Priestia megaterium: one gene and its partner. The protein of the gene in region 2 interacts with the protein of the main gene of each other region in a pairwise test. Links are inferred from orthologs where the notes say so. Each region holds a gene or a part of one and is shown on either strand. Other genes may lie near its edges.

Region 1 (6,001 bases), 4.8 Mb from region 2 along the record:
TTGATGTCAGTGTTTATCGTACGGAAACGAAAAAAGTAGAAAAACTGCCGCTCGAAGACTATCTTGTAGGGGTAGTAGCAGCTGAAATGCCTGCTACTTTTGAACTTGAAGCACTTAAGGCTCAAAGTTTGGCAGCCAGAACCTATATTGTGCAAACTATGATGAATGGAAATAGTCATCTTCCCCAAGGAGCGGATGTGACTGATACCGTAGAGTACCAAGTATATTTAAATAAAGATGAGCTAAGAAGCCGATGGAACAAAGACTATGATTGGAAAATCAAAAAAATTCAAGAAGCAGTGAAGGACACCCAAGGTCAAATTCTTACGTATAAAAATAAGCCAATTAATGCTACGTTCTTTTCTACCAGCAATGGTTACACTGAAAATTCAGAAGCGTATTGGAAGAATTCCATTCCTTATCTAAAAAGTGTAGCTAGTCCATGGGATAAAAAGTCTCCTGAATTTACAAATCAGAAAGTAATGTCTGTTGCTAGCTTTGAACAGAGGCTTGGAGTGAAATTAACAAACAGTGGATCAGTAGGTGAAATCGTCTCTAGAACGCCGGGGCAGCGCGTAGATTACGTAAAGATAAACGGTAAAGAACTGTCGGGAAAAGATGTTCGGGAAAAACTGGATTTATCGTCAGCCGACTTTCATTGGACAAAAAAAGGGAACGAAATTATCATCAATACAAAAGGATATGGACATGGTATTGGGATGAGTCAGTACGGAGCAAATGGTATGGCACTGGAAGGAAAAACGTATAAAGATATTGTTACTCATTATTATACAGGTGTTGCGATTACTCCTAACGATCAGTTTGTTGCACAATTGACAGCTAAACGCTAATTCAACGACCCTTATAGCAGGGTCTTTTTTATGTTTTTCACTTTTTTTAAATAAAATGTATATTTTAGATTCATCTGTTGAAAAATAATCGAAAAAATTTTTTATCGCTGTGTATATATTCATTCAATTGTGTTCAGACTGATTGCTGAGGTGATGATATATGAGAGAGGAAGAAAAGAAACGTACTTCTCCAAAATCGAAAGTTCAAAAATTAGTTAGAAAGCGTTGGGTGTTCCCGGCTATCTATTTAGCGAGTGCAGCAATTATTCTTACAGCAGTCCTTTGGTTTCAAGCTAATGGAAATGATATTAGCAAAGAAGACAAAAGCGGCTATAGCCAAGACGGTACGGCTTATCGAGACGACGCTGTAGAGGTAAATGCTTCGCTTGAAAATTTAAAAATGCCAGTTGCTAGTGAAGCATCAGCTATCGTGAAAAAGCCTTTCTACGACGATCAAGCATCTGAAAAACAACAAGAAGAAGCACTAGTTTTCTACAACAATACGTATCATCCAAACACAGGTGTTGATTTAGCTGTTAAGGGAGATAAATCATTTGATGTTGTAGCAGCAGCTAGCGGTACAGTAACAAAAGCAACAAAAGATCCTTTACTAGGTTATGTAGTAGAAATTGATCACAAAGATGGTTTAGTAACACAGTATCAATCTCTTGAGAAAGCTGATGTAGAAGTAGGAGATATTGTTAAACAAGGCCAAACGATCGCAAAAGCTGGAAAAAGCTTATATAATCAAGAAGCAAAAACACATGTGCACTTTGAAGTTCGTAAAGATGGTGTAGCAATTAATCCAAGCAGTTATTTTGGAAAATCGGTTAGTTCTATCAAAGAAGTCAAAGCAACTGAAGTGACAGAACCAAAAGACGACTCTTCTTCTGAAGAATCAAAGGATAGCGAAAAATCATCTGATGAAAAGACTAAAGAAGATAAAGATTCAAAACAACCTTCAACAGATACGTCTAAACCAAATGCATAAAGCAAGACCATAAATACGAAAAGAAGCTGGATAAAACCGAGCTTCTTTTTTTATGAATTTTTCTAAAATGAGATGCATTATGTTAAAAAAGTAAATAAAAAACACTAAATTTTCAAAAAAATATAAGAAATCACTTGTCCTTACTGACTTTTCTAGCATATATCTGCACACAAGCTAATAAACTGTTACAAACCTATAAAGAGAATGTTAGAAAAGGGATAATATATACATTCCCTTGGATACTTCTCATATCCAATTTGGGGAGGGCGAGTAGTGTGCACGATTACATCAAAGAGAGAACTATCAAGATTGGAAAGTATATTGTAGAAACAAAGAAAACAGTTCGTGTAATTGCGAAAGAATTTGGCGTTTCGAAAAGTACTGTCCATAAAGATTTAACAGAGCGTCTACCAGAAATAAATCCTGAGTTAGCAAATGAAGTAAAAGAAATTCTTGATTACCATAAATCTATTCGGCATTTGCGTGGAGGAGAAGCAACAAAATTAAAGTACAAAAAAGAAGAAGAAACTGTAAAGTAAAAGAATGCCCGATATTGCCTTTTTTATAGAGGTAGTATAGGGCATTTTAATTTTTGGATAAAATAGGTATATAATAAATATTTTTGCTAATAACAACATACATATACAAATTGTGATAAAATAGTAAATTAGGAAAAAAGAATGGTTATCATGCAAAGATATGTAAATAGAAGGAGGATTTAAGGTATGTTAGCAAAAGACATTGGTATCGATTTAGGTACAGCTAACGTCTTAATTCACGTTAAAGGCAAAGGAATTGTGTTAAATGAACCGTCTGTTGTGGCGATTGATAAAAATACAAATAGAGTGCTAGCAGTAGGGGAAGAAGCGAGACGTATGGTAGGAAGAACGCCCAGTAATATTATTGCCATTCGTCCATTAAAAGATGGCGTTATCGCTGACTTCGAAATTACCGAGTCTATGCTCAAACACTTTATTAATAAATTAAATGTAAAAGGTTTTTTATCCAAGCCTCGTATTTTAATTTGTTGTCCAACAAATATTACCTCTGTTGAACAAAAAGCAATTCGCGAAGCTGCTGAAAAAAGCGGTGGAAAAACCATTTATTTGGAAGAAGAACCAAAAGTCGCGGCTATTGGCGCTGGAATGGATATCTTTCAGCCGAGCGGAAACATGGTCGTAGATATTGGTGGAGGTACAACCGATGTGGCTGTCCTTTCAATGGGCGATATTGTAACAGCAGCTTCTATTAAGATGGCTGGTGATCGTTTTGATGCGGAAATTTTGCAGTACATTAAGCAAAAATATAAGCTCTTAATTGGAGAGCGTACAGCAGAAGAAATTAAAGTGAAAATTGGCACAGTGTTTCCTAAAGCTCGTAATGAAGAGCTGGACATTCGAGGGCGAGACATGGTTTCAGGCTTACCTCGTACGGTTACTGTTTATTCTGAGGAAGTAGAGGAGGCACTTAGAGAGTCTGTCAGCGTCATTGTACAAGCTTCGAAAAGTGTATTAGAGCGTACACCTCCCGAACTTTCTGCCGATATTATAGACAGAGGCGTTATTTTAACTGGCGGTGGAGCATTGCTTCACGGTATGGATCAGCTGTTAGCGGAAGAATTAAAGGTGCCTGTGCTAATTGCAGAAAATCCAATGGGTTGTGTAGCTGTTGGAACAGGTATTATGCTTGATAATATTGATAAACTATCTCGTCGCAATATTGTTTAAATAAATGAAGACTCCTCTATTGGCTCGTTTCATACAGAGGAGTCTCTTCTTTTATTTATTATACTCTGTCAGCCGGCTATAACGAACAACGTTTACTTGTAAGGAGGATGAAGTATGTTTAAAGGGTTTTACACGGCAGCAGCGGGTATGCTGTCTCAGCAGCGTCAAACTGACTTATTAACGAATAACATAGCAAATGCTAATACGCCAGGATTTAAAGCAGATCAAGGTACGTTAAAGGCATTTCCTGATATGTTACTGCAGCGAATGGAATCTGAAGATTTACCCACTGACCGTAACATCTCTGTTCAGAACAAAAAAGACATAGGTACAATTAATACGGGTGTGTATATGCAAGAAACAGTTCCAAATTTTACACAAGGTGATCTTCAGCAAACGTCTCAATCAACTGATATTGCATTGATGGAGCAAAATATGCCTACAAAAGAGGGCGGCCTATTTTTTGTGGTACAAAGCCCTAATAATACGCCTCAATATACAAGAAACAGTAATTTTACATTAGATCAAGAAGGGTTTTTAACTACGTCTACGGGAGCTTATGTATTAAATACAAATAATCAGCCAATTCAACTGAAAAGTGAAAACTTTACAGTTGATTCACAGGGTAACGTAACGGAAAATAATCAGCAGATTGCACAAATCGGTATTGCTTATTCTAGTGATTTACAAACGATTAAAAAGGCAGGGAATGGATTGTATGAAACGTTGAACAATCAGTCCTTGCCTTCAGCAAGAAATAATCCAGGCATTTCTTATCAGTTAAAGCAAGGATTTGTTGAACGTTCCAATGTAGATGCTGCTCAAAGTATGACGGATTTACTAACAGCTTACAGAGCTTTTGAAGCAAATCAAAAAATAATGCAAGCTTACGATAGAAGCATGGATAAAGCGGCAAATGAAATTGGACGTGTGCGCTAAAAGCAACAGGGGAGATGAAGAGAATGAACCGTACAATGATAACAGCGGCTAATACAATGGGGCAGCTACAGCAGCAGCTTGATGTCATCAGTCACAATTTATCTAATACAAATACGACAGGATATAAATCGAGAGACGCTTCATTTAACGATATGCTGTATCAACAAGTAAATAATCAAGTAGACCAGGGAACAGAAAAGCGGCTTACACCGTCTGGAATTCGACAAGGTTCAGGAGCTTATCTAGACCAAACACGCTTAAATATGACGCAAGGTGCTTTTGAAAGTACAGACAAACCATTAGATGTAGCTGCATCAAATCCAAACGTTTATTTTCAAGTTGCCGTAAACGATTCCGAACAGCCTGTACAATATACGCGAGATGGTTCATTTCACCTTAGGCCTGAAGGCCCCAACAATGTTAAATTAGTAAACGGTTCTGGCCAGGATGTGCTGGGGGAAAATGGTCAAGCTATTATTTTCAGTAACGCATTTAAAGATATACAGATTGATGGAAGTGGAACGATAACGGTTACTACGAATACGGGCGTTGACCAGTTTACCCTTGGGTTAACAAATGTCCAAAAGCCGCAGGAGCTAGAAGCTAAAGGAGAAAATCTATTTGCTTTTCCAGCTGGGATGAACCAACCGAATATGTTTACAGATCTGACTGGAAAAGCTCGAGAAACAGCAGGCGTAGATCAAGGGAAATTGGAACAGTCAAATGTAGATTTGAGCAAAGAACTCACTGATATGTCCATTGCCCAACGTGCGTATCAGTTTAATTCCCGCTCTATTTCAATTGCAGACCAAATGATGGGCTTGGTGAATGGAATCAGAGCTTAAGCAAGTAGTTGCTTCTCAATTGAGCATTCTGTATATTGATAATAGTATCGTATGTTACATGCGGTTTGAAAGGAGACTTATTTATGCTTGATATTGAACAAATTAAAGAAATTATTCCACACCGATATCCATTTTTATTGGTCGATCGTATTTTAGAAGTGGAAGAGGGAAAGAAAGCAGTTGGTTTAAAAAACGTATCTGCCAATGAAGAATTTTTTAACGGGCATTTCCCTGACTATCCTGTGATGCCAGGGGTTTTAATTGTAGAAGCTTTGGCTCAGGTAGGAGCAGTAGCTATGCTAAAAAAAGAGGAAAATCAAGGACGTTTAGCATTTTTTGCAGGCATTGACAACTGCCGTTTTAAAAAGCAAGTAAGACCTGGTGATCAACTGCGTTTAGAGGTTGAAATTGTACGTGCGCGTGGATCTATTGGCAAAGGAAAAGGTATCGCAACTGTAGATGGAGAGTTAGTCTGCGAAACAGATATTATGTTTGCTTTAGGCGATAAAAAAGAATAGTACATAAGAGCTGCTGATGCAGCTTTTTTTATTGGCGCTGCAAAGCAGAAAAAAGTTTCTTTAATAAAGGTATAATATCCGTTAGCAACTCTTTTTGAAGAGTTGGTGACAGAGATGAAAATTGTAAGAG
Region 2 (5,961 bases):
TTTTACGTCAAAGATTTTTTCGATAGCATCTTTAACCTCAGTTTTATTAGCTTTTACATCAACATCAAACGTATATTTTTTCTCAGCCATTAAGTCTGTTGAACGTTCTGTAATTACGGGGCGCTTAATAATATCACGAGGATCTTTCATTATGCAAGCACCTCCTCTACTTTTTCAACTGCGTCTTTAGTGATTACAAGCTTATCATGGTTCATAACGTCTAATACGCTTAAACCATTAGCTGCAACAACTGTTACACCAGGAATATTACGTGCTGAAAGTGCAACATTTTCGTTAAGATCAGCAGTTACTACTAATGCTTTGCGTTCTACTGTTAGGTTTTTAAGAACTGCTACCATTTCTTTTGTTTTTGGAGCGTCAAAAGAAAGAGCTTCAAGAACAACGATGCTGTTATCTTGAGCTTTAGTTGATAATGCAGACTTAATTGCTAAACGACGAACTTTTTTAGGTAATTTGTAGCTATAGCTTCTTGGAACTGGACCAAATACTACGCCACCACCACGCCATTGTGGAGAACGGATAGATCCTTGACGAGCACGACCAGTACCTTTTTGACGCCATGGCTTACGGCCACCGCCTCTTACTTCAGAACGATTTTTAACTTTAGAAGTACCTTGACGTTGAGATGCGCGTTGCATTACGATCGCGTCGAAAAGTACTTTGTTGTTTGGTTCGATACCGAAAACGGCATCTTGAAGTTCGATCTCTCCAACGTTTTCACCGTTTTGGTTAAACAATGCTACTTTTGGCATTGGTTATTCCTCCTTTCTCGAAGAATTATTATTTAGATTTAACTGCAGATTTAACAGTAACTAGAGATTTTCTAGCTCCTGGCACGTTACCTTTTACTAATAAAAGATTGCGTTCTGCGTCAACTTTAACGATTGATAAGTTTTGCACAGTGATGCGCTCTCCACCCATGCGTCCTGGTAATAATTTACCTTTAAATACGCGGTTTGGAGCTACAGGACCCATTGAACCTGGGCGACGGTGGTAGCGAGAACCATGAGACATAGGTCCGCGAGATTGTCCGTGGCGTTTAATAGCACCTTGGAAACCTTTACCTTTTGAGATTCCTGTTACATCAATTACATCGCCTTCTGCGAAAATATCAACCTTGACTTCTTGACCAACTTCATATGCTGAAGCGTCCACACCGCGTAACTCACGGATGAAGCGCTTAGGAGCAGTATTAGCTTTAGTAGCATGTCCTTTTGCAGGTTTGTTAGATAGTTTTTCACGGATATCTTCGAAACCTAATTGGATTGCTTCGTAACCGTCTGTCTCAGCGTTTTTAACTTGAAGAACTACGTTAGCAGAAGCTTCAATTACTGTTACTGGGATCAAGTCACCATTTTCAGCAAATACTTGAGTCATACCGATCTTTCTTCCTAAGATTCCTTTGGCCATTAGTCACACCTCCTAAGTATCTTTTCATTCTTTATTTTAAATTAAAGTTTAATTTCGATATCTACACCAGATGGTAAGTCTAAACGCATTAATGAATCAACAGTTTGTGGTGTTGGATTCACGATATCAATTAAGCGTTTATGCGTGCGCATTTCGAACTGCTCACGAGAATCTTTATATTTGTGTACTGCACGTAGAATTGTATAAATTGATTTTTCAGTCGGTAATGGAATCGGACCAGATACAGCCGCACCAGAACGTTTTGCAGTTTCTACGATTTTCTCAGCAGATTGATCAAGAATTCTGTGATCATATGCTTTTAAACGAATGCGAATTTTTTCTTTTGCCATTATTTTCCCTCCTTTTTCGCCTATTTTACAATAGACATTCTCCGCGGAAATTTCCCCACACTCGCCATGGCAAAGCGGCCGGGTGTGTCGGCAACCTTCCGCATCATCGCAGTCAAAGACCAACATTTTTATTATACTAAAAATGGGTTCATATTGCAACAATAAAGTTAAAAAACTTTTTTATGTGTCGCACACTTTTTTCATTATATATAAAAGGAGATCATTTTGCAAGTGTAATAGTAAAAACTATCTTTACCTTTTATCACCAAATAAAAAAGGAGTAGGTTACCCTACTCCCTTTACTGAAACGAGAAATTACTCGCTGATTTTAGCTACAACGCCAGCGCCTACTGTACGTCCACCTTCACGGATTGAGAATTTAGTACCTTCTTCAATCGCGATTGGAGCGATAAGTTCAACAGTCATTTCGATGTTGTCGCCAGGCATTACCATTTCTACGCCTTCAGGTAAGTTACAAATACCAGTTACATCAGTTGTACGGAAGTAGAACTGTGGACGGTAGTTTGTGAAGAATGGAGTGTGACGTCCACCTTCGTCTTTAGAAAGAACGTATACTTCAGCAGTAAATTTAGTGTGTGGAGTGATTGAGCCTGGTTTAGCTAATACTTGTCCACGTTGGATTTCTTCACGTGCTACACCACGAAGTAAAGCACCGATGTTGTCGCCAGCTTCAGCATAGTCAAGAAGCTTACGGAACATTTCTACACCTGTTACAGTAGTAGATTTTGGCTCTTCAGTTAAACCGATGATGTCGATAACGTCACCAACTTTAACTTGTCCACGCTCTACACGACCTGTAGCAACTGTACCACGACCAGTGATTGAGAATACGTCCTCAACTGGCATCATGAATGGTTTTTCAGTGTCACGTTCTGGAGTTGGGATGTACTCATCAACAGCGTCCATAAGCTCGATGATTTTAGCTTCCCAATCAGCTTCGCCTTCAAGAGCTTTAAGAGCAGAACCTTTGATTACTGGTACATCGTCACCAGGGAAGTCGTATTCAGAAAGAAGGTCACGTACTTCCATTTCTACTAATTCAAGTAGCTCTTCGTCGTCTACCATGTCACATTTGTTTAAGAATACAACTAGGTAAGGTACACCTACTTGACGAGAAAGAAGGATGTGCTCACGAGTTTGTGGCATTGGACCATCAGCAGCAGATACTACTAAGATACCGCCATCCATTTGAGCAGCACCAGTGATCATGTTTTTAACATAGTCAGCATGTCCTGGGCAGTCAACGTGTGCATAGTGACGAGTGTCAGTTTCATACTCAACGTGTGCAGTTGAGATTGTGATTCCACGCTCGCGCTCTTCTGGAGCAGCGTCGATCATGTCGTAAGCCATTGCTGCACCTTTACCACTTTTCTTAGCAAGAACAGTAGTGATAGCAGCTGTTAAAGTTGTTTTACCATGGTCAACGTGACCAATTGTACCGATATTGGCATGTGTTTTTGAACGGTCGAATTTTTCCTTAGCCATTCGAAAATCCTCCTTAAAATTCATGTAGTTTATGTTTTATGAGGCCGTGAAAGGGAATGAGCTCCACTTTCACAGCGTACATAAGTAGTTATACTTCAATAAAGAGTGAAAATCAATTATTCACCTTTATTTTTTTTAATAATTTCTTCTGAAATTGATTTAGGAACTTCTTCGTAGTGATCGAAGTGCATAGAATATGTTCCGCGACCTTGAGTGTTTGAACGTAATGCAGTTGCATAACCAAACATTTCAGAAAGTGGAACGAATGCACGTACAACTTGAGCGTTACCGCGTGCTTCCATACCTTCTACACGTCCACGACGAGACGTAACGTCACCCATGATATCTCCTAAGTATTCGTCAGGGATAACAACTTCAACCTTCATCATTGGTTCAAGGATAGCTGGGTTACATTTTGATACTGCGTTTTTAAGAGCCATAGAAGCGGCAATTTTAAACGCCATCTCACTTGAGTCAACGTCATGGTAAGATCCATCAACTAAAGCAGCTTTGATATCGATTAATGGATAACCAGCAAGAACACCGTTTTGTAATGCATCTTCAAGACCAGCTTGAACTGCAGGGATGTATTCACGTGGAACTACACCACCAACGATTTTGTTCTCAAATTCAAAGCCTTTTCCTTCTTCGTTAGGTTCGAACTCAATCCAAACGTGACCGAATTGTCCACGACCACCAGATTGACGAGCGAATTTACCTTCAACTTTCGCACCAGCGCGGAAAGTTTCACGGTAAGCTACTTGAGGAGCACCAACGTTTGCTTCTACTTTGAATTCGCGACGCATACGGTCAACGATGATATCAAGGTGAAGCTCACCCATACCAGAGATGATGATTTGACCAGTCTCTGTATTAGTTTCCGCACGGAAAGTTGGATCTTCTTCTTGTAACTTTTGAAGAGCTGTCGTCATTTTATCTTGGTCAGCTTTTGATTTTGGCTCAACAGATAAAGAGATAACTGGCTCTGGGAATTCCATAGACTCAAGAATTACAAGACTCTTTTCGTCACATAGAGTATCACCAGTAGAAGTATCTTTTAATCCTACAGCTGCCGCGATATCTCCAGCGTATACTTCAGAAATCTCTTCACGAGAGTTAGCATGCATTTGTAGGATACGACCTACACGCTCACGCTTACCTTTTGTAGAGTTTTTGATGTATGAACCAGAGCTTAGTACACCAGAGTACACACGGAAGAACGTTAATTTACCAACATAAGGGTCCGTCATAACTTTGAACGCTAATGCTGAGAAAGGAGCGTTATCGCTAGACTCACGCGTAACTTCTTCTTCTGTGTCAGGTACGATACCTTGGATTGCTGGTACATCAACTGGAGATGGTAGGTAATCAATTACCGCATCTAGCATTAATTGTACACCTTTGTTTTTGAATGCTGAACCACAGATAACTGGGTAGAATTCAACGTCACAAGTACCTTTACGGATACCAGCTTTTAGTTCTTCAACTGTAAGCTCGCCTTCGTCTAAGTACTTCATCATTAATTCTTCGTCAAGTTCTGCAACAGCTTCTACTAGGCTTGCACGGTATTCTTCAGCTTGCTCTTTGTATTCCTCAGGAATTTCACGAGATTCTGAACGAGTACCTAAGTCATCTTCGTAGAAGTATGCTTTCATTTCCACAAGGTCAATGATTGCTTCGAAGTCATCTTCAGCACCGATTGGCAACTGAATTGGGTGAGCATTTGCACCTAAACGATCGTGGATCGTTTTTACAGAGTACAAGAAGTCAGCACCAATTTTGTCCATTTTGTTAACGAATACGACACGGGGAACACCGTACGTAGTCGCTTGACGCCATACTGTTTCTGTTTGAGGCTCAACACCAGATTGAGCATCAAGAACTGCCACAGCGCCATCAAGTACACGTAATGAACGCTCAACTTCAACAGTGAAGTCTACGTGTCCAGGAGTATCGATGATGTTAACGCGGTGACCTTTCCAAGAAGCAGTTGTCGCAGCAGACGTGATAGTGATACCACGTTCTTGCTCTTGCTCCATCCAGTCCATTTGTGAAGCTCCTTCATGAGTTTCACCAATTTTATGGATACGGCCAGTATAATAAAGAACACGCTCAGTTGTTGTTGTTTTACCAGCATCAATGTGAGCCATGATCCCAATATTACGAGTGTTTTCTAAGGAGAACTCTCTTGCCATCTTAGGTATTTCTCCTTCCATATTATAATTTGTTTTTTTAAAAGTTTCGTTAAAAGATTACCAACGGTAATGAGCAAATGCTTTATTAGCTTCTGCCATTTTGTGAGTATCTTCACGTTTCTTAACTGCAGCACCAGTGTTGTTAGCTGCGTCAAGGATTTCGTTAGCTAAACGCTCTTCCATCGTTTTTTCTCCACGAAGACGAGCATAGTTTACTAACCAACGAAGACCTAAAGTAGTACGACGCTCTGGACGTACTTCTACAGGAACTTGGTAGTTAGAACCCCCTACACGGCGTGCTCTAACTTCTAGTACAGGCATGATGTTTTTAAGAGCTTGGTCGAATACTTCCATAGCTTCTTTACCACTGCGCTCTTGTACTAAATCGAATGCTCTATAAAGAATAGCTTGTGACTTACCGCGCTTTCCATCAAGCATCATTTTGTTGATTAAGCGAGATACAAGCTTAGAATTGTAAA

What was found.
Region 1: the proteins of tuf (region 2) and mreB interact in binary tests that used the Bacillus subtilis proteins (3 or more experiments, as listed by UniProt). The link is inferred for Priestia megaterium from one-to-one orthologs.

What each region holds. Positions count from the first base shown.
Region 1 is NZ_CP023317.1:4,873,681-4,879,681, reverse strand. Bases 1,747-4,568 are described here. They hold mreB (rod shape-determining protein), read left to right. Parts: upstream 1,747-2,567; coding sequence 2,568-3,569; downstream 3,570-4,568. Other genes in these bases: CEQ83_RS25020 (flagellar hook-basal body protein), read left to right, coding at 4,532-4,568; CEQ83_RS25025 (flagellar hook-basal body protein), read left to right, coding at 3,684-4,508; spoIIID (sporulation transcriptional regulator SpoIIID), read left to right, coding at 2,118-2,381; CEQ83_RS25040 (stage II sporulation protein SpoIIQ), read left to right, coding at 1,747-1,842. In the rest of the region: spoIID (stage II sporulation protein D), read left to right, coding at 1-851; more of CEQ83_RS25040, read left to right, coding at 1,012-1,746; more of CEQ83_RS25020, read left to right, coding at 4,569-5,353; 3-hydroxyacyl-ACP dehydratase FabZ, read left to right, coding at 5,437-5,871; CEQ83_RS25010 (helix-turn-helix domain-containing protein), read right to left, coding at 5,900-6,001. UniProt on the Bacillus subtilis protein: Forms membrane-associated dynamic filaments that are essential for cell shape determination. Acts by regulating cell wall synthesis and cell elongation, and thus cell shape.
Region 2 is NZ_CP023317.1:113,203-119,163, reverse strand. What follows is about bases 1,193-3,974. They hold tuf (elongation factor Tu), read right to left. Parts: upstream 3,288-3,974; coding sequence 2,097-3,287; downstream 1,193-2,096. Other genes in these bases: fusA (elongation factor G), read right to left, coding at 3,404-3,974; rpsJ (30S ribosomal protein S10), read right to left, coding at 1,473-1,781; rplC (50S ribosomal protein L3), read right to left, coding at 1,193-1,431. Also shown: rplW (50S ribosomal protein L23), read right to left, coding at 1-150; rplD (50S ribosomal protein L4), read right to left, coding at 150-773; more of rplC, read right to left, coding at 802-1,192; more of fusA, read right to left, coding at 3,975-5,482; rpsG (30S ribosomal protein S7), read right to left, coding at 5,540-5,961. UniProt on the Bacillus subtilis protein: GTP hydrolase that promotes the GTP-dependent binding of aminoacyl-tRNA to the A-site of ribosomes during protein biosynthesis.